Regions from separate parts of the Alteromonas sp. 07-89-2 genome, predicted to be linked through region 1. Evidence: riboswitches for the same ligand, from Rfam matches in the RefSeq annotation. Region 1 holds a riboswitch; the other holds the start of a gene.
What was found. A riboswitch is a leader RNA that binds a small molecule or an ion and turns the genes downstream of it on or off. The one in region 1 is predicted to bind thiamine pyrophosphate.
Positions count from the first base shown of each region.

Region 2: another riboswitch for thiamine pyrophosphate. It lies ahead of F0261_RS18885 (TonB-dependent receptor); the one in region 1 lies ahead of thiC (phosphomethylpyrimidine synthase ThiC).

Region 1 is NZ_VTYM01000001.1:207,730-224,668, reverse strand. It holds gene thiH (2-iminoacetate synthase ThiH) at 377-1,504, opposite strand; gene F0261_RS00970 (thiazole synthase) at 1,501-2,271, opposite strand; gene thiS (sulfur carrier protein ThiS) at 2,273-2,482, opposite strand; gene F0261_RS00960 (ThiF family adenylyltransferase) at 2,469-3,206, opposite strand; gene thiE (thiamine phosphate synthase) at 3,307-4,941, opposite strand; gene thiC (phosphomethylpyrimidine synthase ThiC) at 4,938-6,848, opposite strand; TPP riboswitch at 7,126-7,237, opposite strand; gene F0261_RS00945 (heme biosynthesis HemY N-terminal domain-containing protein) at 7,349-8,524, opposite strand; gene F0261_RS00940 (uroporphyrinogen-III C-methyltransferase) at 8,521-9,693, opposite strand; gene F0261_RS00935 (uroporphyrinogen-III synthase) at 9,694-10,425, opposite strand; gene hemC (hydroxymethylbilane synthase) at 10,489-11,427, opposite strand; gene F0261_RS00925 (GGDEF domain-containing protein) at 11,624-12,685, shown strand; gene F0261_RS00920 (alpha/beta hydrolase) at 12,880-13,551, opposite strand; gene gmk (guanylate kinase) at 13,759-14,400, shown strand; gene rpoZ (DNA-directed RNA polymerase subunit omega) at 14,570-14,842, shown strand; gene spoT (bifunctional GTP diphosphokinase/guanosine-3',5'-bis pyrophosphate 3'-pyrophosphohydrolase) at 14,985-16,939, shown strand, end outside.
Region 2 is NZ_VTYM01000043.1:2,304-16,815, reverse strand. It holds tRNA gene F0261_RS18905 (tRNA-Trp) at 238-314, opposite strand; gene F0261_RS18900 (phosphotransferase) at 526-1,377, opposite strand; gene pnuC (nicotinamide riboside transporter PnuC) at 1,334-1,978, opposite strand; gene F0261_RS18890 (hypothetical protein) at 1,978-2,241, opposite strand; gene F0261_RS18885 (TonB-dependent receptor) at 2,259-4,349, opposite strand; TPP riboswitch at 4,405-4,508, opposite strand; gene F0261_RS18880 (acyl-CoA thioesterase) at 4,640-5,065, opposite strand; gene F0261_RS18875 (GNAT family N-acetyltransferase) at 5,251-7,386, shown strand; gene F0261_RS18870 (lipopolysaccharide assembly protein LapB) at 7,615-8,880, opposite strand; gene F0261_RS18865 (energy transducer TonB) at 8,883-9,494, opposite strand; gene F0261_RS18860 (biopolymer transporter ExbD) at 9,496-9,894, opposite strand; gene F0261_RS18855 (MotA/TolQ/ExbB proton channel family protein) at 9,906-10,430, opposite strand; gene F0261_RS18850 (MotA/TolQ/ExbB proton channel family protein) at 10,432-11,790, opposite strand; gene F0261_RS18845 (DUF3450 domain-containing protein) at 11,797-12,558, opposite strand; gene F0261_RS18840 (class I SAM-dependent methyltransferase) at 12,880-13,794, opposite strand; gene F0261_RS18835 (TonB-dependent receptor) at 13,898-14,512, opposite strand, start outside.

The DNA of each region.
Region 1 (16,939 bases):
TTGGGCGGATTCTACGGAGGGTTTTACGCGAAAGCAAAACAAATTTTTTATTTATTTTGCCTTAAAAAAACTAATGTTCTTTCTCAAACTAAAGGCTTGGAATCAAACCCAATATAGCTATTTATACTGTAACGAGGTAGAGTTGTTAGTTATAGGAGGTGTATATGGCACATACTGTTTCAAAAAATAGTAACCACCGGAAAGAGAGGTTTTCTCCTAATATTCAAAACTACGAAGTAAGTCTTAGTTACGAAGGTTTAGAGTTAAAGAAAACCAATGAGCGCAAGACTATTGTCGATTTAAAGCGAAAGTATGCGAGATAAATACGGCGTAGCACAGGATAAATATTGCTATCCTGGTTCGGATGTTTTGTCGGCTAGAGCCTAAATTGCATCCAATCCTTCCAAACAGGTTCTAATCCTTGCCTTGCCATCGCGTTTATCACTTCTGGTACAGAGCGATTATCATCAATATCAAACTGATTTAATGCCTGTGAGGGTTTGCTGTATCCGCCAGGTTGAGTTTGCGACGCAGCACTCATCGATGTGATACCCAGCGGCATCACGCCGTCCCTAAATACTGCCGACTCGCGGGTGGACAGGGATAATTCTGCTTGCGGATTAAACAAGCGGTGAGCACATATCAGCTGCAGCAGATCTCGCTCGTTAGGTAGTTTGTTATTGGTAAGAACGTTGCCGCCAGTGCTATTACCTTCACAGCTTCTAAGACGCGGAAAGGCAATAGATACACGGCTTTGCCAATAGTACTGCTGGATTAGTTTGCCGTGAAGGGCGGTCATCGCACTATCAACCCGCCAGTCACCTAAACCTAGTAGCGCACCAATACCTATTTTATCGATACCCGCTTGCCCTATGCGGTCGCTGGCTTCTAATCGCCATAAAAAATCCTGTTTCTTACCCCGGGTATGGTAGCTGGCGTACTGTTGGGGCGAATAGGTTTCTTGGTATACCAGTACGGCATCTAACCCTAGATGTTTTAACGTTTGGTACTGTTCCCTTTTTAGCGGCTGCACCTCCATCATAAGGTAGCTTATCTTGTCGCGAATGGCGCTAAGGGTTTGTTCGAAATAATCCATGCCCACTTTAGTCTCGTGTTCGCCAGTTACCAGCAACACCTGAGAAAAGCCCATACCTTTAATAGCTTCAATTTCAGTGAGCGCTTCACTTATAGATAGGGTCTTGCGCTTTATTTTATTACTCATGGTAAAGCCGCAATAAGTACATTCATTGGCACACAGGTTCGACAGGTACAAAGGCACAAATAGCTGCATGGTATTGCCAAACCGGTGGCGGGTTAGTGCCTGCGCGCGACTTGCCATGGCTTCTAAGTAATGTGAGCCGGCTGGCGAGATAAGCGCCATAAAGTCATCAAGTGAAAGTGATTCTTTACCTAATGCGTGCTCAACATCACTCGCGGTTTTACTGTTAATTGACATAGCTAGATGAGTTAAGTCTTGCTGCATTAGTGCCTGTGCTACCTTCATACCGTTGGCTCCAAAAAGGCAGTAAGCGGACTAGAGGCCTGCGCAAAGTTGCTGGTAGCACCAAGCCCTGCTTCAAACGCTTTTCGGCCTGTTTCCACAGCATTTGCAAAGGCCGCTGCCATGGCAACAGGGTTTTGGGCAGTGGCAATAGCTGTATTCACCAACACCGCATCTACGCCCATTTCCATTGCCGCCATGGCTTCACTGGGTTTGCCGATACCCGCATCGACAATGACTGGAATAGTCGATTGCTCCACAATAATCTGCAAAAAAGGCTTAGTTTGTAAGCCCTGATTACTGCCTATGGGAGCACCTAACGGCATAACAGCGGCGCAGCCTACTTCTTCTAAGCGTTTACACAAAACAGGGTCTGCCCCGCAGTAGGGTAGTACGTGAAAGCCTTTTTTTACCAAGGTCTCGGCGGCATGAAGCGTTTCTATAGGGTCGGGCAGCAAATAGCGCTGATCAGGGTGAATTTCAAGTTTTATCCATGGGCTACCTAGCGCTTCATAAGAAAGCTCTGCTGCAAATATGGCTTCTTGGGCATTTTTAGCCCCCGATGTGTTGGGCAGCAGGGTAACTCCTAATTCTCGAAGGGCCGTTAGCGTTTCGTCTTGCGCGCTATTCATCGCCACGCGCTTCATTGCTAGGGTAACAATGTTACTTTGTGCAGCGGCCACTGCGTCTTTCATAGTGACGGCGTTGCTGAACTTCCCTGTGCCGGTTAAAAGGCGTGATGAAAAAGTGTGGTTTGCAAGCGTTAGCATATTAGCCTCCTGCAACTAGGGTGAAGATATCAACGGTGTCATTATCTTTAAGATAAGTGGTCGACCATTCTGTTTTACTCACTATGGCGGCATTTCTAGCAATGGCGGTACCGTCGTCATTCAATTTTTTAAGGGCGATTAACTCGCTAAGTGAAATAGGCGAGATCACGTTCATAGGTTGATTGTTTACGTTCACTTTAATTTGCGTCATTGCAAACCTCGCAAGTAGAAGAGGGGGGTAGCGCAAAGCTTTGTAGCGACCCAAGGCCTGCATTCCCAGTTAGGCAGTGTCCCCATTTAATGTCTGCGTCGAATCCTTTTGCTAAAAACAACAAAGCTTGCGTTGCCTGATGACAAGCAGCCATACCAACAACGGGGCCAAGTACGCCTTTGCTCATGCAGTCTTCACGCACGGAAATCCTGTTCACTAGGCACTCGTAACAACCACAGGAGTTTGAGTTTTGCGGCAAGTTCAGTGCTTGCCATGTAAGCCCGCTAGCAGCCGCAATAAAAAGCGGAATAGATGCACGGTAAGTCGCTGCATTAATCTGGCGCCTTACCGTCATGTTGTCGGTGCAATCCAGTACGCAAGTCGCTGACGAAATTAAAGTTGGTAAGTTGTTACTATCGGCAAAAAGGCTTTTAAATTGGATGTTTAAGTGAGAGTTAACTTTGCGAAGTTCGTTATAAAGCGACTTGGCTTTAAGCTCGCCTAAGTGCATTTCATTGTAGCTAACCTGGCGCTGCAAATTACTGATATCGACAGTATCGCCATCTATCAATGTAATATTGCCAACACCTGCGCCAGCTAGATAGCGGGCGGTTAAGCTGCCTAGGCCGCCTAGCCCCACAACCAGAGCGTGTGCGTTTGCCAAATTAAGCTGGCCGGCGTGGTCGACACAGTCGAGCAAGAGCTGCCTGCTGTAACGCTGTATATCTTGATGTTCAAGCTGGCGGTTAGCGAAGCCATTAGCGGGATTAACTGGACCTCTGGCGTTATTGACTGAGTCAGTCGCGGTACTATGTGTTGATTGACTATGCAAAACCCGCCTCCTGAGCCAGCGTTTTGTATGCTTGCAGCGGATGCTCTGCATGTGTAATAGCGCTCACAACTGCAATACCATTTACGCCGGTTTTAGCCACGTCACTTATACGCGATAAGTTAATACCGCCAATGGCGACGGTGGGTACGCCTTCACACAGCTTCACATATTTTGCCAAGCGCTCTACACCCTGGGGCTTAGACGGCATGTCTTTGGTATTGGTTGGAAATATATGACCAAGGGCAATGTAAGACGGGTTTAAAGCGCGAACACACTGAATTTCAGCGAACCCATGAGTTGAAATGCCCAGCCTTAGCCCGGCGCTTCGAATGGCGTTTAAATCTGCAGTGTGCAGATCTTCTTGGCCTAAATGCACGCCGTAAGCACCAAGCTCTATGGCTAACTCCCAGTGGTCGTTAATAAATAATTGGCAGTCAGTGTGTTCTACTAACTCCATTGCTTCTTTTATCTGTTGGCGAATAGCATATTGAGAGCCTTCTTTCACTCGCAGTTGGATGATTTTTACGCCCGTCGGCCAAAGCCGCGCAATCCACTCAACGCTATCTACCACGGGATAAATACCCAACTTAGTGTTGGTGAGTGCGGGGAAGAAAGCATTGCCTGCCAGTGTCGTTTCTACTCTTTTTTTGTTGTGTGGAGTTTTATCAACACCCGCAGCATTTCTTTTAGAAACAGTGTTACGGCAATGAAAACTAACCTGTGGAAAACTAGCCGCCTGTGCGGGAAAACCATTAGCCCTTGCGAAGTAAGCAGGCGGGCTAGCCGCTTTATGTCGACTCGAAGTAGTCGTGATGGGGAGGTTGTTATCAGATACGCCGAGCGTGTTATGTCTTACTTCACTCACATAAGCGTTCGCCAAGGTTAGCGCGTCTTCAATGCAATAGTCGTGAACAACAAATGCCGCAATGGCACTCGCTAACATACATCCTGTACCACGAAGATCACCTTTGCTGTTTTTTGGTTGTCTAAAATAAAGCGAGTGTGATGAGCAAAAATAGGTGTCGCATACCGTTTTTTGCCATTGTGCATGACCGCCTTTCACGTAAACGCTTTTTGCGCCTTTTCCAACAAGTCGATTTATTGCAGTTTGCAGGCTTTTATCATCGTTAACAGAGAGGTGGGTGAGTTTCGCGAGTTCATCAATGTTTGGCGTTACCAAATCTACCGTGGTTAACAGTTCGTTGATCACGCTTTCACTTAAGTCGCTCAGTACACCTCCAGATGAAGAGCACAACACAGGGTCCCATATTACAAAGGGGCGAGGGCTCACTAACGACTGCATACGGGCGCAAAGCAACAGTGCTTGTTCATCGTTTGCGATAGCGCCAATTTTAATAGCGCGTGGTGGCGTATCTTCGTAAAGCACTTGCCACTGCTGGTTCAATGCAGATGCACTCATACTTTCTTTGCTAAGCAGATGCTGGTTTGATTGCACAGTAAGTTGTGTGGTTAGCACACAGGCATGAACATTTAAATTGGCAAGCGTAATGGCGTCGCGGGTTATTCCCGCTCCGCCGCTTGAGTCAACGCCCCCTATGCACCATATCACCGGCAGCCTAATGCTAGGCGGCTCAAGTACGGGTGTGGTTAGGTGGCTGTTTGTCATGGCAACTCTACCTTGCTATCAGCGGTGTGATAGAGTTCAGCGCCCGATTGATTAAACGCATCGGCCATGTCTTTCATGCCTTTTTCTTTCTCAAACTCTTGCTGCTGCGTTTGTTTAGCCACATCGCGCACTTCCTGAGAAATTTTCATGCTGCAAAATTTAGGGCCGCACATAGAGCAAAAGTGCGCGACTTTGCCAGACGCCTGCGGCAAGGTTTCATCGTGATAGGCGCGCGCAGTGTGGGGGTCTAATGCAAGGTTAAACTGGTCTTCCCATCTGAATTCAAAGCGTGCTTTCGACATGGCGTTGTCGCGAATTTGTGCTCCTGGGTGGCCTTTTGCCAAGTCGGCTGCGTGGGCTGCAATTTTGTAAGTGATCAGCCCCTGTTTAACGTCTTCTTTGTTAGGCAGGCCTAAATGTTCTTTAGGTGTTACGTAACAAAGCATCGCGCAGCCGTACCAACCAATCATGGCGGCGCCAATACCTGAGGTGAAGTGATCGTAGCCTGGCGCAATATCTGTGGTGAGGGGGCCAAGGGTATAAAACGGCGCTTCGTGGCAGTGCTTAAGCTGCTCTTCCATGTTCGCTTTAATCATATGCATTGGCACATGCCCCGGGCCTTCAATCATTACCTGAACATCGTACTCCCATGCAATTTTCGTCAGCTCTCCAAGGGTACGTAATTCAGAGAATTGCGCGTCGTCGTTAGCGTCAGCTACGCTACCAGGGCGCAGGCCATCACCTAGCGACAGCGCCACATCGTACTTAGCGCAAATTTCGCAAATATCGTGGAAGTGTTCATACAAAAAGCTTTGCTGGTGGTGACTTAGACACCACTTCGCCATGATTGAGCCACCGCGCGATACAATACCTGTAACTCGCTTTGCGGTAAGGTGAACATATTCAAGCAGCACGCCAGCGTGAATGGTGAAGTAGTCTACCCCTTGCTCGGCCTGCTCAATTAGGGTGTCTTTAAACATTTCCCAGGTTAAGTCTTCAGCTACACCATTTACTTTTTCTAATGCTTGGTAAATAGGTACAGTGCCAAGAGGAACTGGGCTATTTCGCAGCAGCCATTCGCGGGTTTCGTGAATATTTCTGCCGGTAGAAAGGTCCATGATGGTATCTGCGCCCCAGCGCGTTGACCACACCAGCTTTTCTACCTCTTCTTCAATAGACGAGGTTACTGCTGAATTACCAATATTCGCGTTAATTTTCACCAAGAAGTTGCGACCAATAATCATCGGCTCTAGTTCGGGGTGATTAATGTTACATGGAATGATGGCGCGGCCTGCGGCCACTTCTTGACGAACAAACTCAGGCGTGATGGTGTCGGGCAAATTCGCGCCGAAGTGCTCGCCTTTGTGCTGTTGCGTTAGCTCTGCATCTTTAATGGCTTGGCGGCCCATGTTTTCGCGAATGGCAATGTATTCCATTTCAGGGGTAACAATGCCTTGTCTTGCGTAGTGAAGCTGGGTAACGTTTCTGCCCGCTTTCGCTTTTAGTGGTTTGCGGCTGCGAATAAAGCGGAAATCTTCGGTAAAAATGTCGTTTTCACGCTCTTTTGCAAAGCTTGACGAAACGCCCTCTAATTCAAGGGTATCGCTACGTTCTTCAATCCACGTTTGGCGAAGCGGAGCTAGGCCTTTGTGCACATCTATGTTTTCTTGTGGGTCGCCGTAGGGGCCTGAAGTGTCGTAAACAGGAATTGGCGGATTTGGCTCTAAAATAGGGTTGTCTTCGGTTCCACCCACTAAACTGTCGTGTTGGTGAATAAGGCGCATGGCCACACGAATATCGTCACGGCTGCCACACTCGTAGTGGCGTGTTGAATTTGGGTAAGCTTCGCCCGCAAGTTCATTAATGAATTGTTGTGCTTGTTGGCGCTGTTCGCGTCTGTTCGACATAGCATTTTACCTTGTAAATTTAGGTTCTAAAAATGCTTGTCAGGAGTGAAGGAGAATACAAAGTGTAAGTGTAGAGGGGAATAATCCCGTTACTTTTTTAGCGAGATTGTTGGTAAAGGTTTTGGTGATTACAACCCTTTACTCCGTTGATGTTGACTTGGGGATAAACTTGAACAGTTTACCTTGAGTGACGAGCAGCACCGTAATGGGTGTGTCTGTATCATCAACAGCAAAACAACTTCGCCTCACAACGCTAAACCACGGTTTAACATTGTGCACATTGTATTTTCTTGTTCCCTTCGCAGGTATTAGCCTGATCAGGTTCTACGGATCCCACTTTCGCGGTCTCAGCTTACTGGATTAACAGTGAAGCACTCCGACAAGTTGTTTAAGTCAATTCGGGTTGTGGTTGAAACAACCCGAATTGAGAATTCCTTTTTACTATATCTTCAATTTTACGGGTAATACAAGTACTACCAGAAAGCTAAATGAATATTCATCTAGCTTGCTAGCTGCTGACCTTCCTTGTAAAGCTGAAGTGCAGTGGCTGTGTCGTGCTTGCGTTCGCTAATTGCAGACAACAGCAATAAGTCTTCTTTGCGCGACTTCATTTTAGTGGCTTTAAGCAGGGCTTTTTCCGCCAACACATCATCGCCGGAATTGAATGCAACTTGGCCTAGCGTGGAGTATAGCGACACGTTTTCTTCGTCTTGCTTTATCCAGCTTTCAAGCAGTCGTAGTGATGGCGATGCATCAGGAATATTAAGCTGCGTGAACAGCGGAAACAGGGCGCTATTCGGGCCACGTTTTTGCCATTCAACTAGCAAATTCTGTGCGTCGGCATGCATACCTTGGTCAAGCAACTGTTGAATGTAGGCCGCGCGGTAAGCATCGTCGTGACGAAGCTTACGAGGAAGGGTTTCCCAATACGATTTAAGCTCGACAGCGCCTTGTTTGCTGGCAATTTCGGCAAACTTACCTTTGGCGATGCGCTGGCTCCATGTAGTGTAGTCTGCTTTGGGCAATGCTTTACGCCAGCCTGACAAATTCTCTTGAAGTACTTGCCATTTACCTAGCTTGGCAAGAATTTGCGCTTTTAACTGCACAACCTGCTTGTTATCGCGCTCTTGCTCGTCAAGTTCGTTAAGTTTCTCTAGTGCCGCATCGTATTTTTCTTCAGCCATATCAATACGCGCGTGCATGACCGTTGCGGCTACTTTCGCTTTTGGAAAGTCAGTTGCCTGAACAAGGAAATAACGGGCTTTGGCTAAATCGTTATTGGCAAAAGCAATTTGCGCTGACGCCAAATAGTTAACGCCTTCGAAATCGCCGTTGGTGGTTTTGCTTAGCGCCTTTTGAGCCGTATCAAAATCACCTGCAGCCATTGCGTGTAAGCCGTCGTAAAACGCACGCTTACGTTTGCGCTCACCTAAGGTGCCGAACCATTTATGTGAACCTGTGATCAGGCTTAACGCCCACAATACAAGTCGAGATAGTACGTACCAGGCAATGACGGCACCTATCACTAAAATACAAAAGCTAATCACCGTCATTTCAACAGCGGTGTTACCCAGTGATATTAGTACGTAGCCCTTATCACCTAACAACATTGGGCCAACAATTAGTGCAACAACGAATGCGGCTAATACCGCAAGGGCAATAGCTAACCATTTCATAGTGCACTTGCTCCTTGTCCGAACACTTGCTTAACGCGGCTATCCAATAAACGCTCTAGCGGTTTTTGTGACGCTAGCTCTGTAGGTATTGGGCGCGATACATCGGTAGCAATGAGGTTTTGTAGTGCATCTACAAAGCCCGTTACCTGGCTTTTTTCTGTGTCGAACTTTTCAATAATTAGCGTTTGAGCGTATTGAAGCGACTGGTTGTAAAGCCCTGCATCGCCCTTAAGCGCGGCGGTTTGCGCGTGCATAAGCTGCAGACGAAGCTGCTCTTTTGCCAGGAACTGGGCTTCTAGTGAAAGCACTGGTTCAACCGGGCCTTCAATGGTTTTTATGGTAAGAAAATCGTTCACCAGTGAACGCCACACCTTTGCAAGGTTCTCCTGCCAGTCGTCAGCTGACTCCGATAAGGTTGTGTCTTCTGCATTGGCGTCTTCTGGTTTTTCGAAGGTATCAAGTGGCAATTTGTCAATTTGAGCAATCATACCCGTAAGCGCGAGAGCGACGGAACTTTGTGATACAGGGTTGAGCTGTTGTAAGGTTTGAATATCTTCTGCAAGGTTTGCGCGAACCGGAAGTACCGATGGGTCGGCCAATGACTTTAAGCGTTTATCTGCGTTAACTAGCAGCAAAATTGCTGTGCGTACGTCGTTTTCTAACCAAAGCTTTCTGCCTGCCATGCGAACTAAGTAATCAGCTTCAGCAATGAGCCAGTCTGCCGGGCGGCGACCTTCCATATTATTTAGTTGTTCAAGAGTCGATTCAGCTTGCAGCGTCAGCTTTTCGTTTTGCGCTTTTAACTCGGCTACCGTGCTTTCTAACGTCTGGTTGGTGCGAGCTACTTTGTCAATAGAGGCAACAAGACCAGCGCGCTCACGCTCAATAGTGTTTAGCTGAGAGGTCGTCGTTTGAAGTGCAGACTCAGAGTCCTTGCTTGCCGACTGTTGCTGCATGTAATACCAGTAACCTGCGCCAGCCATACCAAGCACGATAAGAAAAAGGATGATTACAACAAACCACAGTAGACCATTTCCCGAAGATTTCTTTTTAGCAGCACCCGACGGTGTTGATTCACTGTGCGTGGCAGAAGATTCGATAACGTCTTTTTCAGCTTCCACTTTCACGAGTTCCTCTTTTTGTGGGCTACTTTCATTGTTGTTGGCCATTCAATACTCCCAGTTATCCTTTACCCAGGCGATGAGTGCCTGATCGGTGGCTCGCTGACAAACCGCTACCTCTTTAATGCCTTGGCTAGTAAGGGTTTTGGCAATTCGGTCGCTCACTGTTAACCATTTAATAGATTTAAGTGCTTGGCCAAATTGCGCAATTAGTTGCAGTGCCATTGCTTCGCTTGTAGCGATAATGCCGCTAACTTCGCCCATTTTCCACCGTTTTGTGTAAATTGGGCTTGTAAGTTGCTCTCTTTTATAAACGCAAAAGCTATTCACTAAAATACCTTTTTCGTCTAATCCAGTGGCTATGGCGTCGCGCCCACCTTCACCCTTAATGATAACGACATGCTGACAGTTTGCCTCATTAAGTTGGTGCATTGCCAGTATACCTTCGGATGTATGGGCTTCGGGAATAGCAACCTGCGCCGATGAAAACGCCTGAAGTCCCGCTTGTAATTTTCGTGCAGTGGCATCGCCCACAGCTATGATCAATGGTAATTCGTTAGCCGTTTCGCGTAAGCCTTCAATAACGGTGTCTACAGCATATACGCTGGTAACAACAATTGCGTTTACTGCATTTGACGCTAAAAATTCTGCAGCAGCTTTTCTTTCAGACGAAATATCAATGATGTTAGACGTAGCAATGCCTACCGCGTCAATTCCGGCTTTTTCGAAGGCAGCGGCGCTTGCTTTTAACTTTGGCAGTGGGCGTGTAAACAGCAACATACTATCGAATTTTCATCCTTTTATTTTACTGCGTAAACCTGCACGCATTCGACAAACTATAACTTAGTTATAAAGCGCCTTTAAAATTTCACCGGCACCTTGCTCAAGAAGGGATTCCGCTACTTCAACACCAATATCTGCGGCTTTTTCTCGCGACGCTGTAGCAGAAGCAAAGAGCAGCTCTGAACCATCTGGCTTACCAACCATACCGGTTAATGTCAGCACATCGCCATCAAGTGTGGCAAAGCTACCAATAGGTACTTGGCAACCGCCTTCCAATCTCTCGTTCATGGCGCGTTCTGCGGTAACACGTGTATTGGTGTCTGTATGGTTCAACGCCTGTAGCAACTTAATTAGCTCTTCATCGTCGTTACGGCACTCAATACCTACGGCACCCTGCCCAACGGCGGGTAGTGAAATATCAGCAGGTAACGGCATGCGAATACGAGATTCCATTTCAAGGCGAATAAGGCCAGCAGAAGCTAAGATAATGGCGTCGTACTCACCTGCGTCTAGCTTGGCTAGGCGGGTATTCACGTTTCCGCGCAGGTCCTTGATGATAAGGTCAGGGCGATACTTGCGAATTTGGCACTGTCTGCGAAGGCTAGACGTACCTACTACTGCGCCCTGGGGCAGGGCATCTAAACTGTCGTGGTTATTTGAAACAAAAGCGTCGAACGGGTTTTCTCGCTCACAAATAGCGTGAAGGCCAAAACCTTCAGGAAATTCAACCGGTACGTCTTTCATAGAGTGCACGGCAATATCGGCACGGCCTTCAAGCATGGCAATTTCAAGCTCTTTTATGAAAAGCCCTTTACCACCAATTTTCGCCAGAGGTGTATCTAAAATTTTGTCGCCCTGCGTGCTCATAGGTACAAGCTCAACGGTCATTGACGGATAATGCTCCAACAATTTTGCCTTCACATACTCTGCTTGCCAAAGCGCTAAAGCACTTTTTCTAGTAGCAATTCGAACGGTGCGGGTAGTGTTGAGGTGACTCATGGCTATTCCAAACTATATAAAAAGAAACTAAAACGATGTATCACATAACGTCATACGATATACCCCGTAGTATACGCATTTTCTGTATTAATGTTTGAAATTAGGCACAGTTTTCTCCTTGGTTATTATTAGACATTCAGTCTATGCTGAAAGGAATAATGGTTAACTAGTTTTAAATGCGGAGATAAGTCTTTTTATGGACAGTTCGTCGTTGCGTCAATTACTTAGAAGTGCTCAGCAAGATGAAGCGGAAGCAAAACGAAGGCGCTTAACGCTATATTTCATATCTTATGTTGGTGGCACCATTATGGCGTTTATGGCGTGGATCAACATGGGTACAAACAACCCATTGCTCGTTGGAACGCTGGCGGGGTCAGCCGCTTTTGTGTACGCCAATGTGGCGTTATCCCATATGTTCCCTCGCGTTGATGTCTTCTATTATTTAGCAGGCTTAGTGGTAGCATTTACCATAAACGGCTTGGTTTATACCGGCGGGCTCAATAACACTGGGCTTTATTTTATTTTTCCCCTGCTTTTTATTCAGATAGTTGTTGTGCGTTTCAAGCCCGCAATGATTTACGTAGCAGTAACCATGGGTATCGCTATTTTTATGCTCTACAATCAAGAAAAAATAGTGGCTGAGTACCCAGCAGAACATGTTTCCCGCTTCTTAATCGCTACGTTCTGTTTCATTTGCGTCGCCTTTATAGGTGAAAATTTCTGGCATCAAAGCAGAAAAGAAATGCTGCGTGAAAATCTAGAGCGCATGCGTCAGGCTAATACCGATCCACTTACAAAACTTCCCAACCGGCGGTTTCTTGAAGCTGTTTTTTTTGAACGCGCAATGCAAGATCCCGGTGCTCATTTCCCTTTAAGTGCGGTGGTGGTAGATATTGACCATTTCAAAACAATCAACGATACCTATGGCCACGATATTGGTGACGAAGTGCTTATACACATCACTCGTTTAATGAAAGAAGCAGTAAGAACTACTGACGTGGTGGCAAGAACCGGTGGTGAAGAGTTTTTGGTTCTATTCCCTCATGCGACGTTGAGCCAAGCGGTAAAATTAGCGGAAAAAATGAGGAAGGTGGTTGAAGCTAATCCGTTTGTAGAGGGTGATGTTAATCACTCGATAACCGCAAGCTTTGGTGTAGCCACAGCGCTTACTGATACAAACTTGCACGCTTGTTTGAAGCAGGCCGATGACAACCTTTACAAAGCTAAAAATGCGGGGCGCAACAGAGTCGTCGAATAGTTTTGGAATAAACGTGAAATAAAGAAGAGACGGAAGGCGCGACTTTGCAATCGATAGACGTGTACCCACTTACGCTAAGAATAAAGCTGGCTTTTTTTGCTTCACCAGCTTTCTCTTTTGTTCAAATACTAGGGCCTGTTGATCTTTATTATATGAACGTAATTTGCAGCAGGAACCAACAGGCTCTTAAGGCATTACCCTAGAACTTTTTGAAGCCACGCACTAATGTCGTTAAGCTCTTGCATACAAACATTGTGCTGCATAGTGTAAGTCTGCCACGTGGCATTAAAGCCACTTTCGCTCAGCGTTTTAAACGCAGCATTGCCCATAAATACCGGCACTACTTCGTCTTGCTCCCCATGCGCCATCATAATTGGCGTTTCGCGGTTTGTGTCTTTTGCTTCGCTTGCAAGAAGTGATGGCTCGCACATGTAGGTAGATAGAGCGATAACACCTGCAAATTTATTGGCATATCTAGGTGCCAAGTGCAGAGCAATAACACCGCCCTGAGAAAATCCTGCAAGTACAATACGTTCGCTAGGAATACCACTTTCAATTTGTGCTTCGATAAGCGCTTCTACCTGAGCAGCCGACTCTTTTACACCTTCTAAGTCCGCACGGCTTTCAAAATCTAACGATTTAATATCGTACCACGCGCGCATTCTCATGCCGCCATTGATAGTTACAGGGCGTTCTGGAGCGTGAGGAAAGAGAAATTTAACCGCCATTGATTCGGGTAGTTTTAGCTCGGGCACAATAGGCGCAAAACCATGGCCTGAATCGCCAAGACCGTGAAGCCAGATAACGCAGGCATCAGGCGTAGTGGATGGGTTTATCTCTACGCACGGCAGAAGTTGCTGAGTCATGCTTTATTTCCTAGTTTTGGGGTCAGAGTACATTTAGGGCCAGAAAAAGTACTCTGACCCCATTAATTTTTGCTGTGGTAACCCATCGGCATAAGCTTGATAGAGTGAACCAAGTATTCACTATGCAATGAAAGGTACGGCACAACCGCTTAATATGCTATCATTGCCACTTGAAATCACCACATTTTGAAAGAATTTTAATACCCTATGGCTTCACTACTCGGCAACTTATTCATTCTTGCGGCTCCTTCTGGAGCAGGAAAATCAAGCCTTATAAAGGCGCTAATGGAAAAGTATGAAAGCAATACAGCTACGCCAATGCAGGTGTCTGTATCTCATACAACACGTCAACCTCGTCCGGGTGAAGTCGACGGCGTGCACTACCATTTCGTGAGCCGAGAGCAGTTTGAAGCGCTGATTGAACAGGGTGTGTTTTTTGAATACGCAGAAGTATTTGGCAATTATTACGGCACATCCCGCGTGACAATTGAACAAACTTTGCACCGTGGTATTGACGTATTTTTAGATATCGATTGGCAGGGCGCGCGCCAAGTCAAAAAGCTTATGCCAGACACATGCGGTATTTTCATTCTTCCGCCTTCACTCGACGTGCTAGAGCAGCGTTTAAATAATCGCGGTCAAGACAGTGAAGAAGTCATTGCAGGGCGTATGGCACAAGCCGTAGCTGAAATGTCTCATTTCAATGAGTTCGATAGCGTAATTATTAACGACGACTTTGCGACTGCGTTAAACGATTTGGAAGCCATCGTTACAGCACAGCGACTTCGCACGGGAAAACAACAAATGCGCCATCAAGTGCTATTGGACGAACTGCTCGGTAGCGCGTAAGCTTAACTTAACAATACGTGTTTTGTTTTAGCATCGAACGATCGCTGCATAAATTGCATGATCTGACTGCTTCAAATTCAAACAAAACGCTAGGATCGCGCCACGTATCTGTGTATACTACGCGGCCGTTTTTTGAATAACTTGCTCAACCTAATTTTCGGAGAAATACATGGCTCGCGTAACTGTAGAAGATGCCGTAGATAAAATTGGTAACCGCTTTGACCTAGTGCTTGTTGCTGCACGCCGTGCACGTCAAATTGCCACTGAAGGCAAAGATCCTATGGTTGACGTTCAAAACGATAAGCCAACTGTTACAGCACTTCGTGAAATTGAAGAAGGTTTGGTAACAGCTGCTACGCTTGAACAAGCAGAACTTCAAGCTCAAGAGCAGCAAGAACATGCTGAATTTGCATCAGTAGCAAACATCCTATCTGATCAATAAAACCTCTTTTTAACGGTTTTATCGGTATTTTAGCGCCAGTGCCTTGAAAAAAGCACTGGCGCTTTGCTTTTGGCGTATTGGCTTCTCGCACAATTAAACGTATTCTTAGGGTTGTAACGTTAGATAAGGGTCACGCTTCACTGTGTATTTGTTTGAAGGTTTAAAGCAGAAAGTTTTAGAGTACTTACCAGCCGACCGCGTTCAGTTGGTACAAGAATCTTTTGTGCTTGCGCAAGAAGCGCACGATGGACAAATGCGTTCAAGCGGCGATCCGTACATTACTCACCCAGTTGCAGTCGCCGGTATTTTGGCTGACATGCACCTTGATCACGAAACGATCATGGCGGCACTCCTTCACGACGTTATTGAAGATACCCATTACAGCAAAGAAGACTTAGCCGAAGCTTTTGGCGATACCGTTGCTGAACTGGTAGAAGGTGTTAGTAAGCTAGATAAACTCGCCTTTAGCACTAAGCAGGAAGCGCAGGCGGAGAACTTCCGTAAAATGATGATGGCCATGGTGCAAGACATCAGGGTTATTCTTATTAAGCTTGCTGATCGCACGCACAACATGCGCACGCTCGGGTCATTACGACCAGACAAGCGCCGCCGCATTGCGCTAGAAACGCTAGAAATCTACGCGCCAATCGCCCACCGCTTGGGTATTCACGACATTAAAAATGAGCTTGAAGATTTAGGTTTTCAGGCGATGTACCCTATGCGTCATCGCGCACTAAAATCTGCTGTGCGCCAGGCCCGCGGTAATCGTAAAGAGATTATCGAAAACATTCGCGAAGAGCTGAACACTCGTTTAGACGCCTATCAAATTGAGTCGAATGTACTGGGTCGCGAAAAACACCTGTATTCCATTTACCGCAAAATGAAAAACAAAGAACTGATGTTCAATGAGGTAATGGATATTTATGCGTTTCGTATCGTTGTTCAATCGGTAGATAACTGTTATCGCGCCCTTGGTGCTATGCATGGGCTGTACAAGCCTATTGAAAACCGTTTTAAAGATTATATCGCTATCCCTCGAACCAACGGCTATCAGTCGTTGCATACGTCATTAATTGGCCCGCACGGCATTCCTGTGGAAATTCAAATTCGAACCCAGGAAATGGACCAAATGGCAGACAAAGGGGTGGCGGCGCACTGGCTTTACAAAGAACCTGGCGATAATGGCACCACTGCACAGCTTAGAGCGCGCAAGTGGATGCAAAGCCTACTTGAGCTTCAGCAGTCGGCCAGCTCATCCTTTGAATTCATCGAATCGGTAAAAACCGATCTGTTCCCTGATGAAATTTACGTATTTACACCAGACGGACGTATTATCGAGTTGCCAATGGGCGCAACCGCCGTTGACTTCGCTTATGCCGTGCATTCTGATGTGGGGAATACCTGCGTAGGTGTGCGCGTAGAGCGCAGAAACTTTAGCTTAAGTAAGCCGCTCGAAAACGGTCAAACCGTGGAAATTATTACCTCGCCGAAAGCGAAGCCTAATGCAAATTGGCTAAACTTTGTGGTGAGCGCTCGCGCGCGAACGCGTATTCGTCAGTATCTGCGTAAACAGCATTCTCAAGAAGCGGTGAACATGGGTAACCGTCTACTTCGTCATGCGTTAGGCAGCGTTAAACTAGACGATATTCCAAACGAAGATATCGAACGTGTGGTGGCCGAAACTAAGCATGCTAATTTTGACGATTTGCTAGTAGATATCGGCCTTGGTAACGAGCTAAGCGCAATTGTAGCGCGTCGTTTATTGGGTGAAAGCACAACAGACTTATCAGACAAGAAAGGTAATGTGGCTATTCGCGGCACAGAAGGCCTGCTTGTTCACTATTCTCGTTGTTGCCATCCTATTCCAGACGATGAAATTGTAGCGGTATTGAGCCCCGGCCGCGGTATGACTATTCACCAAATTGGGTGTAACAATATTCGCAAGCTTACGCGAGAAGAACCTCAGCGCGTACTGCCCATGCAGTGGGACGACAACCCGCAAGGTGAATTTAAAGCCTCACTGCGTATAGAGTTGTTTAACCATCAGGGCACACTGGCAACATTAACGAACACCATTTCAGGGTGCGATTCCAATAT
Region 2 (14,512 bases), on a different contig from region 1:
AAAATACTTCAACGAGAAGCCGGATATACGGACGCAAACCATTTTAGTCAAAACAGCATGTTTACTCTTGCAATAATGGGGGAGACCATATACAGGCCCTAGTATAAGAGGAAATAAAACAGCTGCAGAAAATTAAGCACTAGCAACAGAAACCAATAAAATTTAAGAAGAATTGAAGATGAATTTAACAAAGAAACGATTTAGGATTTGAACGTAAACGTTCACAAGAAGAGAAAGTGGCAGGGGTGGAGGGACTCGAACCCCCAACCATCGGTTTTGGAGACCGCTGTTCTACCAATTCGAACTACACCCCTAGCGCGCTGTGCATTATACGGATGACATTAAAAAGGTAAAGCCTTTTTATCACTACCATGCACTGCATGCTTAATTAACACGCAATGCGCTGTTTTTTCAATCGAATAACGCCAAATAGGCTTTATCCATCACCTGTGTTTTGTCTTGTTGCCCGCTTTTAAACCGACTTCTATGCAGCGTCACTTTTAAATACGGAGCAGTTTATGACAATTAGACCTTATTGGCGTTAAGCGCAGCAAACCACAGGTCATTAGTGATAGCGACAATCTCGGTGTGCAAATCAAATTTCGCTATCGCGTCGTGCTCATCGATATTCATTAGCTTGGCGTAATGCTTAACGAGCTCTCTACTTTCATTGATTTCAAGTTTATTGATAAGGCAGCAACTTGCTAAATCGAAGTAGCGGTTTCCCATGGCGGCATATTCCCAATCAATAATTTTGAGTGAGTTATCTGCGCTCAGTAATAAGTGATTAGTTAGCAAGTCATTATGACATAACACATAGTCGTCATCGTCTTGTTCACTTTTTATTACTTGTTTCCGCAATGATTGGGCTTTTAGATAAAGCTCACTGCTCATATCGAGCTGTGCAACATTAATATAATGCTGCCATCTTGATGCTAAATCTAATGGCCTAGCGGTAATGGGCAAAGAATGAATACGAGCGAGGGTGTTGGCCAGCTCAAGCATTGAAAGCGTCGCACTTTCACTGTGCTCTAGCCACTGCTCAACCCAGATGGTTTCATCATCGCTTAACCATATAGGTTGCGGCGCTACTCCCAACCTATAAAGCTGTTGCTGCAAAGCAAATTGGTGCGCACGATTAACCCCACTAAAGTCATCATCGCCCATCCATTTCACCGCTAAGTCGACAGGGTTATGATCAGACTTTGGTTGCCCACTACTTTGAAGGTTATTTGCAATCAAGGGTAACTGACTATCTGCGAGCTCTTGAACGCGGTAAACGTGATTTACCGCTCCAGCAGGGTGTGACGAAATTTTCGCACTGTCGCTAAGATTAAGCGCCTTTTGCAGCGTGGCGATGATATCCAACCTGTTCACCTTGTTTTTTATATTGTACTAGCCACTGGTAATACCCAAATACCGCAAAACCAACATAGCCTAAGAACAGGCAAGCAGATAATGCATAACCCACTTGCAGGTATAAATAGGCGGACGCTAAATTGATGAAAAACCAATAAACCCAGTTTTGCAGGATTTTATGCGCCACCATAAATGTTGTGACTACACTCAATAAATTAATGCTCGCATCTAATAGTAGGTACTCACTATTGAACTGTGAGCCTGCCACCTCAGACAGAACCCAAGCGAGCAATAACATACTCGGCACAATGAGCAAATGAGCCCAGAGAGGCCAATGAAGCACTGGCTTAACATCGCCGTCTTCCCCCCCTTTCGACCACTGATAATAACCGTATCCCGCCATTATCATATAAAAGAAGTTAAGCGCAGACTGAAATGGCAACGTCACCTGCCAAAATAGCCAGGTGTAAATTGCGGTACTTACAAAGGCGCACAGCCAACACCAGCTGTTCTGTTTTGCGGCTAACAGCACATAGGCAATAGCGAGGACAACCGCTACCCACTCTAACAGTGAAGTAGCGGCAATTTGAGAAGTGAACTCAGAAAAAAAGTTAGCCATTAAGATGATTTTCTAGATTGCATGGCATCAAAATTTAAAAACTTAGCAACGAAAATAGCCTGCCCCACTTCTTCATGGGTCCTTTGCATTTCTTCACCAAGTACTTTCATAACCACACCATAGTCACCTGTAACCTGCGTGCTGGTTGAACTTGTTGAAACTGTAATATCACTGTAGCTATTTAACCTATCAATGAAATCTTGAATAGGTGGAATGTATTCGTTAACCAATGGGTACAACGACAGTTCAACCATAACTTGCATGTCTGTTTCCTTTTATTTTAAAACGCGTACTTTACAGTAACGCCAAACTGACGACCGTTACCTATTTGGTAATATGGCTCATCGAAGGCATACTCATCGCGAGGGTCGTTGCTGAAACCACCGAATCCACGGGTGTAGTACTCACGATCAAACGCATTTTGTACCCACAGTGATGTCTGCCAATCACCGTGTAAAACCACAATCTCCGAATTAACCAGCGTAGTACTTGGCGAGGTTACATCATGGCCGTCAGAAAAACGGTATTCGCTTTTGTAATCTACATCTACACGCCACAGCATGGTATCTGTAAGTGCGTACTCACTATATAGATTTGCGGTCCACTTAGGTGATTGAGCCTGTCTTTGCTCAGACACTTCAGTACCGTCTGCAAGCGTATACCCTTCAAAGGTAGCGCTTAGGTAACCAACACTTGCATCAAGCTGCCATGCATCACTAGCAATCCAGCTAAGCTCCAGCTCGGCTCCTTTGTTTGTTCCTAAATCAGCATTATCAATAATATCTACGAACCCTGCCGTACCGTCATCACGAGTGATAACGTCAAAATCGCTCACCTGGGTATCTTTTCTATCCATATAGAAAATTGCAGCGCGAGCAATTAGGTCAGGCGTAAGTAATGGGCCCTTAACGCCTACTTCGTAGTTCCAGTTATACTCTTCGTCGAAGAATCGCTGATTGTCATTCACGCGGCTGTCTGGGTTAAAGCCTGCCCCTTTATATCCGCGTGAAATACTGCCGTAATAGAAGTGATCGCCCTGTGTATACTGAAGCGCGACTTTCCCGCCTACCATGGTGGTGTCGAACGCGCGAGTGAGCTGGTTGTTATCAGCGTAATCAAAATCGTAGTTTTCTACTCTTAACCCTGCTACAAGTACTAAATTTTCGTTCAAACGACTTTCAGTCTGAGCATAGATAGCGGTCGTCGTAGGCGTGTATTCACTGGCAAAATCACTATCCAAATAAGTGTACTGACGTAGCAGCTTTTCTTCCGTGCTTTTATAAAATACGCCTAGTGTCCAGTCAGTCATACCATCAAAAAGTGCGGCACTGTCAGACGACACGAAACGCATCTCTCCGGTCTGTGTTTCTACATCGCGATAATAGGCGTCAAAAGACGTATAACCCCACGGGTGAAACCCTGTGAATGTCCAGTCTTCATCGTAGCCATAAGCAATATTGTGAGAAGCATGGGTGGCAATTAGAATAAAGTCGCCCGCTGTTGTATTGGTTGTAGAGCGCGCGCTAACAGCGTGGGTTTGGTGTTCGTCAAATCCAGGTTCATCAGACAGCGTTTTGTTGTCATTGTCTAGCGAGAATGCATCGTAACCGTTATCGATATCGTACCAGCGATAAGTAAGTGCAAGTGTGGTTCGCTCATCTACGCTGCCTTCAACGGCAAAGCGCAGTGCGGTTTCATCGATATTCCCGGTATCGCTTCTATTTAAGAACGTATTCTCTACAAAGCCATCACTACGATTATGAACCAGCGCTACACGATAGCCCCAATCCGTGTTGATATCATCACCAGTGGCGCCTTCAATACGGTAACTCTCTTTGTTCCCAATGCGGGCTTCAACGTAGTCTGGGGCGTCGCTACCCACGTCATTACTGGAAAGTTTAACCGCACCGGCCAATGCACCTGTGCCGTATAAGGTAGCCTGAGGTCCGCGATATACCTCTAGTTGTTTAGTATCAAAAATAAGACCTGCCGCAGCAAGGCCTGAAAAATCAAATTCATCGACGATAAAGCTTACCGATGGATTGATAGGCTCGGCGAACTGACTGCGCTCTCCAATACCGCGAATTTGCACGAAGCGGCCGCGAGACGCACCAGCTGCAAAGTTTACGTTTGGAATACTGTTTAGCACACTGTCGATATGGCTCGGCTGTCTACTGCGAAGACGCTCTTGATCTAAAATGGTCGCGCTAGCACTTAACTGGTCGAGTGTAGTTTGACGAAAATCACCAGATACGACGACGCGCTCAATATCTGATGGCGTGTTATCTGAAGTGTTACTTACATTGGCTTGTTGCGCATAGGCCGCAATGGAACTAGCAAGCAGTGAAAGTGTGAAAAATGTTTTATACATGGGATCTCTTATTCTTATTTAAGAAAAAAGATCCGGGTCTAACGGCAGGTGATAAGGCTATATTGTGAACCATCCCTACGCCGGTATTATCCGGATCAGGTTTAAGGGTTCCCACGAATGTGGATCTCAGACCGAAAACGGACACCCCTTGGTATAGTGTTGCGCTGCTAAAACTAGCAAACTCAACATCTGCGACGGAGTCTACCAGTTCGATACACGCCGTCAAGCAGATAAGACGTTAAGCTAACGTAAGGTTTTTATATATGATATAAGGCGTTGAAAGCTGAGGGCTATTCAGCGTCAATATTCATATTTAGGCGACGTACTTCATCGTCAGTTTGTGCTTTTAAAACTTCCAACGTTTTGCCGTGTGCCGTCGGTTGACGCGTATCAGGGTCAACTTTTACAAAAACGATATCGTCTGCAAAACAGATGGTTTTCTTGGTTGCTTTGTTGCGTACCAAGCAGCTTACGGTAATAGATGTGCGGCCCACAGCTTTAGTTTCTAGACCAAACTCTACGATATCACCCTGCATAGCCGGTGATTCAAAACTAATTTCACCAATATGCTTAGTTACCAAGCAGTTAGTTTCTAACTGACAAATAGCCCAAATTGCAGCTTCTTCGTCTATCCATTCTAACGCGCGGCCACCGAACAAAGAATTGGCGTAATTAAGGTCGTTTGGCATAACTAGACGCCTAGAAAGAAAGCGCATTCGAATTCCTCATAATAAATCGCTACTATAGCGTTAGATTATACCGAAAAAACTGATTCATGGCGCTAACTCAATTACGCGAATGGCTATTAGCCCCCTACTTTGAAAATAGCAGCGAAAATCGCTGCAAAAAAAGCTCTCACGCTTCACACTTATCAAACGTGACTTGTCCACTTCACCGGAGAATGCTTGTTGTATCTGGCAATGACGATTTTTGTGAAGCTGCCATACGTAGCGTTCAAGCCTTTGTAGATGAAGTTTCATCTATAAGCTTTGTGAATTTTGCTGGCGATACACTTAAGGGTAAGAACCGCAAACAAGTACTGGGGAGCGAATGTGACATTGCCACATTAGACTGTCGCGATTCATTCAAACCTGGCGACGTGATGGCAGTGGCGGGTATCGTAAAACGCAGTGGTTGTTTAATACTTATTTGCCCTGCATTGAGTGAATGGGTCAACAATATTTCGGTCTCGTTCCTATCGGAGGGGTTTACGCTTACACAAAGTCGATACCTCGAACGTTTTATAAAGCACCTGCGCAACAACGACTACGTGGCATTTCACACTGAAGAAAAAACCACGCTTCCAGATACGGGTATGTACTGCATTAGCCAAAGCTTAACATCAAACGCCTATAGAGGCTCACTATTTAAATCAGAAGAGCAAGAGCAGGCATACAGTCGTTTATATCAAGCACACTCACTTAATAAACTAAACGCGCTGATTACCGCCCCAAGAGGCAGAGGCAAGTCATCATTATTAGGTATATTCATTGAAAGCCTTATCAGACAGGGTAAAAATGTACTATTAACCAGTGAACGCTTCGATAATGTGAAGAACGTGCTTTCACGTATTCAACAGCCCGAAATAGGCGGTGTCAGAACACAACAACCATCCACCGCTAACATTCAAACCCAACTAAGCCTTGGTGATAAGAATGAGACAACGACATTAGGCAGTGTAAAATGGGTGCCCCCTGACAGTGCCTTGTTATATACCACAGAAGATGAAAAGTATGACGTTGTAATTGTTGATGAAGCGGCTTCAATCCCCCTCCCGGATGTATACCGGATCATAGCCAACCACAAGCAGTGGGTGCTTAGTACTACGCTTTTGGGTTATGAAGGCTCAGGCAGTGGCTTTATTCACAAACTCATCCCTAGTTTACCGCCATCAGCTATCCATTTGAGACTATCAACGCCGTTACGATGGTTCGAACATGATCCCATTGAAGCCTTTTTCAATACGACTTGTTTATTTGAGAACCGAGATGCGGCGCGCAATATTGGCGAGATTAATTTCAAAAACAGTATTAACCCACCGATAGATTACGATTTTTCCATAAGTTCGTTTAAAAGCATTTCCGAAGAGGCGCTTCAGCAAATAATGTCGCTACTTTCATTAGCCCATTATCAAACTACGCCCGATGATTTTATGCGCTTGATGGATAGCCCGGATGTACTTGTTGCCATACTTAAATTCAACGACAACGTGATAGGTGCTGCAATCATAAACGCTGAAGGTAGCGAATACCTGAACGATACCGCATTGGGGATTGCGTCTGGAAAACGTCGTCCTAAAGGGCATTTAGGTGCACAGCGACTTGCTCTGTTGTCTGCTGATGCAAAAACAGCAACGTTTAGATATTGGCGTATTAATCGTATTGCCGTCGATACGGTGGCGCAGAGTAAGGGAATGGGCAGTTACTTGCTACAAAGAGTTAGTAATGAAGCCAAAAAGCAAAGTATTGACGCTATCTGTACTTCTTATGGAACGACACAAAAGTTAGACAGTTTTTGGACAAGAAATGGATTTGAGATTGTAGACTATGGGCGAAAGCCTAATAAAGCCAGTGGCGAAACCAGTGCACTAGCGTTATATCCTCATTCCAACAGAGCAAAAAAACTGCTTTCTGAATTGGTAGCGCTAAAAGAGAGCTTTAAATTCGATAACCAGTTAGACAACTTGCCCATTAGCATACTGACGATCTATGTAGAAAAGTTAGTACACTTTACCCAAGGCACACGCACTTTAGATGATGTTTGGCCGATATTACATAAAATTGCGCGTTATGCAGAGACTCACCCTACACCAAGCGCAAATACTCAACTGAACAAGCCAAATAACACAATACTGTATACGCTATGGCGTCTTGTTGGAATCATTAACACGAAGCGCTTTCTCAGAAAAGTACTTACACATTCAGATATGAATGCGAAGCAACTTGTTTCTACATTCAACGAAGAAAACGTAAAAGCAAGTGGGTTAAAAGAAGTCACTATTGTTATAAGAGAAGCACTTCTGCCTGCTTTCAAATAATAGAAAGTCTGTAGCCTGAAAGTACAAATAATCAGCTTGGCGTAGAGCCACTATACCTGTGTTAACAAACCGCGATTACGAACATTTTAAATACCGCTTAAAGGCTAATGATCTATGCGGACTAGTATTATAGCCCTATAAAGATAGCCCATTCGAGAAAAGCTCACTTAATAAATTTAGGGCAAAAAAAAGCCTCCCAAAGGGAGGCTTTTTTGCTAAAACCACATATTAGATACTAATACCGCGGTTCTTCGCTTTTTCCTTAATATAAGGTTCCCACGCTGCAGCGTTGCGACGTAGTGAGCGATCTTTCTTAGCTTCTAGTACATGTTTGTAAGCAGACTTAAAGTTACCTGCATAGAAGTTCGCTTCCATTAACGTGAAGTGAATCTTCTCAGGGTCTTCAGCTCCACGCTCTAGAGCGTTCTCTAGTGCTTTAATAGCGCCTTTGTAGTCTTCAGCTACAAGAAGAAGTGTACCTTGCTTACGATAGTGCTCAGGATCTGAACTCTTTGCGGCAGCCTGTGCGTACAGGTTTGCTGCAGTTTTGAAGTTCTTCGCCTGGTGATACGCGTTAGCAATGTTAGCTAGCATATCGGCATCATTCTTCAACAAGCCTTCTTTCATGTGCTTCTCAAGTAACTTAGCAGCCTTGTAAGGCATACCGTTACTTTGATAAAGCTGAGCAAGCGTTTTGATTTCTGAATCTTTTTCTAGGTAACCCTGCATATAAGCAAGTTCTAGCGTTGAAAGACCTTTTTTGTAGTCTTCAACTAAGATATAGAAAAAGCCTAGACGCGACCACCAAGTCTTCTCTTCAGGAAAAGTTTTAACTAACTCTTCCGCGACAGAAACCGTCTCAGGGTACATCTTACGCTCGTAGTAAGAAGTTAACTTAAGAACATAAGGGTTCTTGTTTGGCTCTTCATACAAAGCAATTGCCTTGTCTGCTGGCTCAACCATTTTAGCTAACTGCTTAGACTCAAAGTACGCCTGTGCCAAGCGAGTATACACATCAGCATCTTCTTTACAGGTAAATTCCATCCACTTGTTATACCATTTGATGGCATCAGTGTACTTCTCTTCCTGCATGCTCAAATCACCTATCAATTTAAGTGTTTGAGAGTGCTCAGTGTCGTTAAGTACTTTTGGTTCAACAGAGTCGACCAAGTAGTTTAACGCCTTACCGCCCTCACCTTCTTGTGAAGCCAATAAGTTACCGATAAAACGCTTAACGTATGCTTTATCAAAATCGTCTGAAGGATCGATTTCATAAAGTACATTTAACGCTTCTGTGAGCTGGTCTTCATTGTAAAACTCAAAAGCTTTTTGAACTTTCTTACCGGTACGCTCACCTACTAGCGTTGTTTTTCCCTTCTCATATCCAGGACAAACAACAGGTGCTGACTGCGCCAGGGCAGCGGGTGCTGAAAGCACCGCACCTGCACCTAGCACTAAAGCAACGGCTGACATTTTGAATGTACGTTTCATCATGATCATTGCTCCAGTTTAAAGTCTAGCTGTACGAACATGCCAGGTTGTTTAACCGGCTTGCCATCTACGATCTTAGGCTTGTATTTCCACTTACGTAGAGCACGACGTGCTTCACGGTCGAATACGCGCTTAGGTTCAGCTTCGATAACTTCGATATCTTCAACACCACCAACTTCGTTGATAGTGAAAGATAGTCTTACCCAACCTTCACGGCCATCACGGGCTGCATCAGGTGGATATTTCGGGTCGATACGAACGATAGGTGTTGCTTCACCATCGCGTTGCATTGCACCAACACCACCAATGTTTACACCAACACCACCTGTGTCGATAGCTGGAATAGCTAAGCTAAAGCCATCTGCATCAGGTTCCGCAGTTTCCGGCTCAACTTGCTCCATTTTAGGAGGCTGTGGCGGCGGAGGCGGCGGTGGTGGTGGAACACGAGTACGCGTTTGCGTTTGGTCGTCTGGTTCCTGCATTACAATATCGATAACCGGTGCAGGCGGTACTTCGTCTGCTGGTCTAGATGAATTTTCAATCAACTTGGCCATTAGAACGAAAAGGGCAAATGCAACACCAGCACCTAAAAGTATAGATACAATTATACGTAACATCTTATCCCCTTGCCGCTACCGAGACTCGGTTAACGCCAGCGGCTTTAACCTGATCCATAATCTCAACTACTAAACCATGCTTCGCTTTAACGTCAGCTTGGATGATTACGTAGTCTGTAGGCTGCTCGGTAAGCAGTCTTTCAATATTCGCTCTTACGCTGTCCGGCGCTACTTCACGCTTGTCTAGCCAAACATTTCCGTCTTCAGTTACGGCGATGAAAATGTTTGCATTTTTGTGAAGAATCGCCTGGCTCGCATCTGGCTTGTTGACTTCGATCCCTGCTTCTTTAACGAAAACAGTGGTAACGATAAAGAAGATCAGCATGATAAACACGATATCCAACATGGGAGTCATGTCGATCTGTGCATCTTCTTCCTCGGTTCTGACTTTTCGAGCCATAATCTCTCTCTCTAATGATGTGGCAGGCTATCAACTAGCCCTTCTCTTGCCAGCTTCACTTTCGCTTCAAGACGTGAACTGATGAACAGTCCAGATAGCGCAGCTACCATTCCCGCCATTGTCGGGATAGTTGCCATAGAGATACCAGCAGCCATTAGACGAGCGTTGCTGGTGCCCTGCGTTGCCATTGTCTCGAAAACACTGATCATACCGGTTACTGTTCCAAGTAGACCGATTAGTGGACACATTGCAATAATGGTTCTGATAATCAGCATTCTAGCGTTTAGGTCGTCTGACGCTTGAGAAATCCACGCGTCACGGATTCTATGCGCATACCATGATGTAGTATCTGCTCGGGCATCCCAATTTGCGATGATGTTTTTCTTCACCTTTGGAAAGACCGAGGTTAAATACCAGTAACGCTCAATCATTAAAACCCACATGAGAAAGAGCGCGGCAGCAACGAAATAAAGTACGTCACCGCCGGTAGCGATAAAGTCCCTGACCGATTCGAATAATCCAATCAGGTAATTCATATTACGCTTTCTCCGACTCTGAGTGAGCAGCTACGATACCCGCAGTTTGCTCATCAAGAATGTGGATGATTGATTTGCTACGAGAAGCTACGATGCTGTGAGTAAGGATTAGAGGCAGAGCCGCGATAATACCCTGAGCAGTAGTTACAAGAGCCATTGAGATACTTCCTGCCATCATACGTGGGTCACCTGTACCGAATAGAGTGATGGTTTGGAATGTCTCGATCATACCTAGTACTGTACCTAGTAGACCTAGCAGAGGAGCAATCGCTGCGAAAATCTTGATAACGTTGATGCCGCTTTCAATTTTTGGAAGCTCGCGAAGAATCGCTTCATCAAGTTTAAGCTCAAGGTTTTCTGCATCAGCAGTCTTGTTCTCTTGGTAAACTTTAAGAATACGACCTAGTGGGTTGCCTTCAGAAGGATTGTTTACGTTCTTAAGCTGTGAACGCATTTTGCCACCAGTGATCGTAAGCGTGATCATTTTGTAGATACCAATTAGTAGACCAATCGCAAGCATAACTGTGATTGTGTAACCAACTGGACCACCCGCGTGATAACGCTCAGCCATTGTCGCTTTCTGCTTCAATAGACCAAGGATTGCACCTTGAGAAGGGTCAGCATAGAAAGGAACAAAGCCAGAAGTCGCGTCAATTAGTTCGTCAGCAGAAGCTACGAAGTGACCGTCTGGTTGACGACCTAGAGGCTGAACAACTTCAGCTTCAGCGTCATACGCTAGGTAACCAGCTTCACCAACAAGGTTGAAAGTACCAACACGGACAACTTCTTGCTGTGAAGAACCACCGTCAAGGTTAACTACTTCTGTAGTGAACTTAACTACTTCACCGCCTTCAGTCATTTCTTTTTGAAGAGCAAACCATAGGTCTTCTAGTTCTTTAATGTTTGGAAGACCTTTAGAGTCTTCTGACATTTCAGCTAGGAACTGGCCACGACCAGGGAATTGTGCACTTACGATAGACGTAGAGATACGGCCATAAGCTTCAGAAGATGCTTGACGTACCACACCGAACATTTCACCAAGTGTACCTGTAGCTTGGTCAAGTTCAGCAGCCTTTTCATTTAGCGTAACTTCATTGTCTGAGAATTGCTTCTGTAGACGGTCGCCACGTGCTTGTTCAGCTTTAAGGTCTGCTTGTGCCTTGCGAAGAAGTGCTTGTTTGTCAGCACGTGCTGATTGGAACTCAGCTTCGCGTTGCTTATCTAGACGAGCTTCAGAAACACGGTTCTGTTGAACCTGGTCTAGAAGATCTTTCAGGCTCTTTGCTTCCTGAGCCTGCGCTCCGGTTGCTGCAACTGCAACTGTCGCAGCGGCTAAAAGAGATTTGAATACTGGTTTCATTAACAATTACTCCGCTGCGCTAATTGGTAGTTTAATCAGATCCGCAGGAATGACGTTGTTAGCCATTTTAACTGCGTCAACAACTGAAGACAGATACTCGTCACCCAGTTTTTCCCAAGCGCGGCTTTCGTTGTTCCATACCCACGCGTGAGTCTGGTCAAGAGAAAGTGCAACTAGCGCCGTACGACCAAGGTTAAAGAAGTCAACAGTAACTTCAGTACCCGCGTCGTCGATAGTACCTTGGTAAGAGTTGATCTTAGTACCGTATTCAACTTCTACTAGGTATGCTTCTAGTACCTGACGGAACTGCTCAGAAACAGTTACGTTAGAGTTAGCCATAAGGTCGCGAAGACGCTCAACACGCTGAAGACGCTCGTCTAAGTGAATTGGACGGTCTAGCTTGATGAACTGTTCTAGGCTGTCGATCATGCGGAACATAAGAGGAACGATGCCCTGCTTAGTTTGTTCGATGCTGTCGATCTGACGTTGCAACGAATCGATACCGCGTTGCTGATCTGCAACTAGGCTAGCGATGTAATCGTTGTAGATTTTAAGGTTTTCTGTCTCATCTACTGTTTGACGATACTCAACAAGTAGTTCTTGAGATTGTTCAAACAACGTATTGATTTTTTCTTGAGATTTCGCTGCAGCCGCGTGGATTTTCGCTTCTTCTTTATGAAGATCTTCAAGCGTATCTGCAGAGACTGCGCTACCTGTTAGTGCGAATGCACCCATAACAGTAGAAGCAATAAGAGTTCTCTTGCTCATTTTGGACATAGTTCCCAACCAAATTTCTTATTTGAATCCTCGCCGATAGGAAAATATTCGGGCAAGGGGCGTATAAAACTTTCACAATTTTGTTTCAGGAATGTAGTAATGATATGAAAATGCACTACTACGAACGTGGTATATTCACATGGATTACTCGGTAGAGTCAAGTTAGCAAAGCACTTGCACTTGAGAAGTGGAGCTTAATTGTACACTCAGCGCACAATTAATCACCTTTTATGCAATTGGAATGTTAACAATTTAACTTGTGAAATACGTCATGCATAAAAATTCACAGTTAGCGACTACAAACACGTCGGATTACTTCTTTTTTTCAGCCTGAATTATTGTGCCGATTAAGCCTCGTTTATCTGTCACGTCTGAAAGGGTGATATCAACAAAATCATTACACTCTAATTTACTTTTGAGTAACGTAACTTCACTAGCATCTCTCGCTGCGTTGGTTAAATCAGATAATCTAACACCGTGAGACTCTAATTCTTTATCGTATTCTTCGAAGATAGCCTTTTTCCGTTCAAACGACACATTTGGATTCATAACCGTCTTCAAGAGTTTGGGGAAATTAGTATCGTACAAGGCTTGTTGATATTCGCTGACAAGATTTCCGACTTTTTCATTCAGCTCTATTCGAATACTCTCTCTATCCTGAGCGGTCTTTTTAGCGTTGCTTAAAGCGCTCACGAGTCGCTTGAGGGCATCTAGCGGACTCTTCTCTTCCTGTAATGCACGGATCACTTTTAGAATTTGAAAATTCGGTGCAACAATTGCGCTCTCCTTTCGGTGAACCACAACTCTTAATTTTCCGCCTGGTCGTAAAACCCGACTTACTTCACTTAATGTTAGGTCCAAGTTACTGTATTCGATACCGAATTGAGAAACGACAGCGGTAATTTCATTATCGTTAAACGGCAGAGACTCAATATTCTGTTCTTGCAAAAAATTGATCTTTGGCTGTTTAAGACTATCGCCTATTTTTAAGGTCGCGTAGTCAACACCAATGTATTCAGGTTCGCAGAAATTGCCAGCATTTACTGCAAGGTCAATGAGAGCACCGTTTCCTGTCGCTAGATCAACAACTTTTCCACCCTGAACGTTTGTCTCGTTAAAAAACGCCAACCATTGTTCTGCAAGCTCGCCTTCATAATTACGACTTGTTGAGTCGGCAAAAGAGTTAACGTGGCCCTGCTGCCAGTATTCACTCCAATAACTATTCATGAAAAGTTCTCTTTATTGGTGCTGTGCGCTTTAAAAGGTAAATTTATTTATCCACATATAAAAAAAGGCCGATTACTCGGCCTTTTTTATCTAGATTCTATAATTAGAAGCTAATTTGGTAGTTAAGACGGTAGTCACGACCAAAGTTGTTATATAGGTCTTGGTTGTCCCACGTACCGCTAGATGAGAATACTGGATCTTCATCTGTTACGTTGTTAACCGCAAGAGTGATTGAACCGTAGTCAGCCATATCAAACGTGTAAGTTACGTTGTGGATTAACCAGCTATCAAGCTTACCAGCGATGTCGTATGGACCAACAATAGTGTTGCCATCTGCATCTTTAGGAGCTGTTTCAAACTCAGACGTGCTGTCTGTGTAAGTCATGTTCCAAGCAAGAGTATGCTCTTCGAAGCTCCAAACCGCAGTAGCAACTGACTTAAACTCTGGGCTACCAGACCAACCAGCGATATCCTGAACGATGCCGCCAACTTCTTGGTCGTAAGAAAGTACGAAAGAGTTAACGTTCTGGAAGCGGAAGTTACCGAATTCAGTTTCTAGGTTCGCATTAAGAGTAAAGTCGATACCTTCAATTTCAAAACCTGCACCGTTGAAGTAAGACGTACCAGCTTCAACTAGAACACCAGACGCCGCACGCTTAAGGTAGAAAGTCTCGTCTGAAGTATCAGTATCTACTGAAACCGCAGTGATTAGACCTGC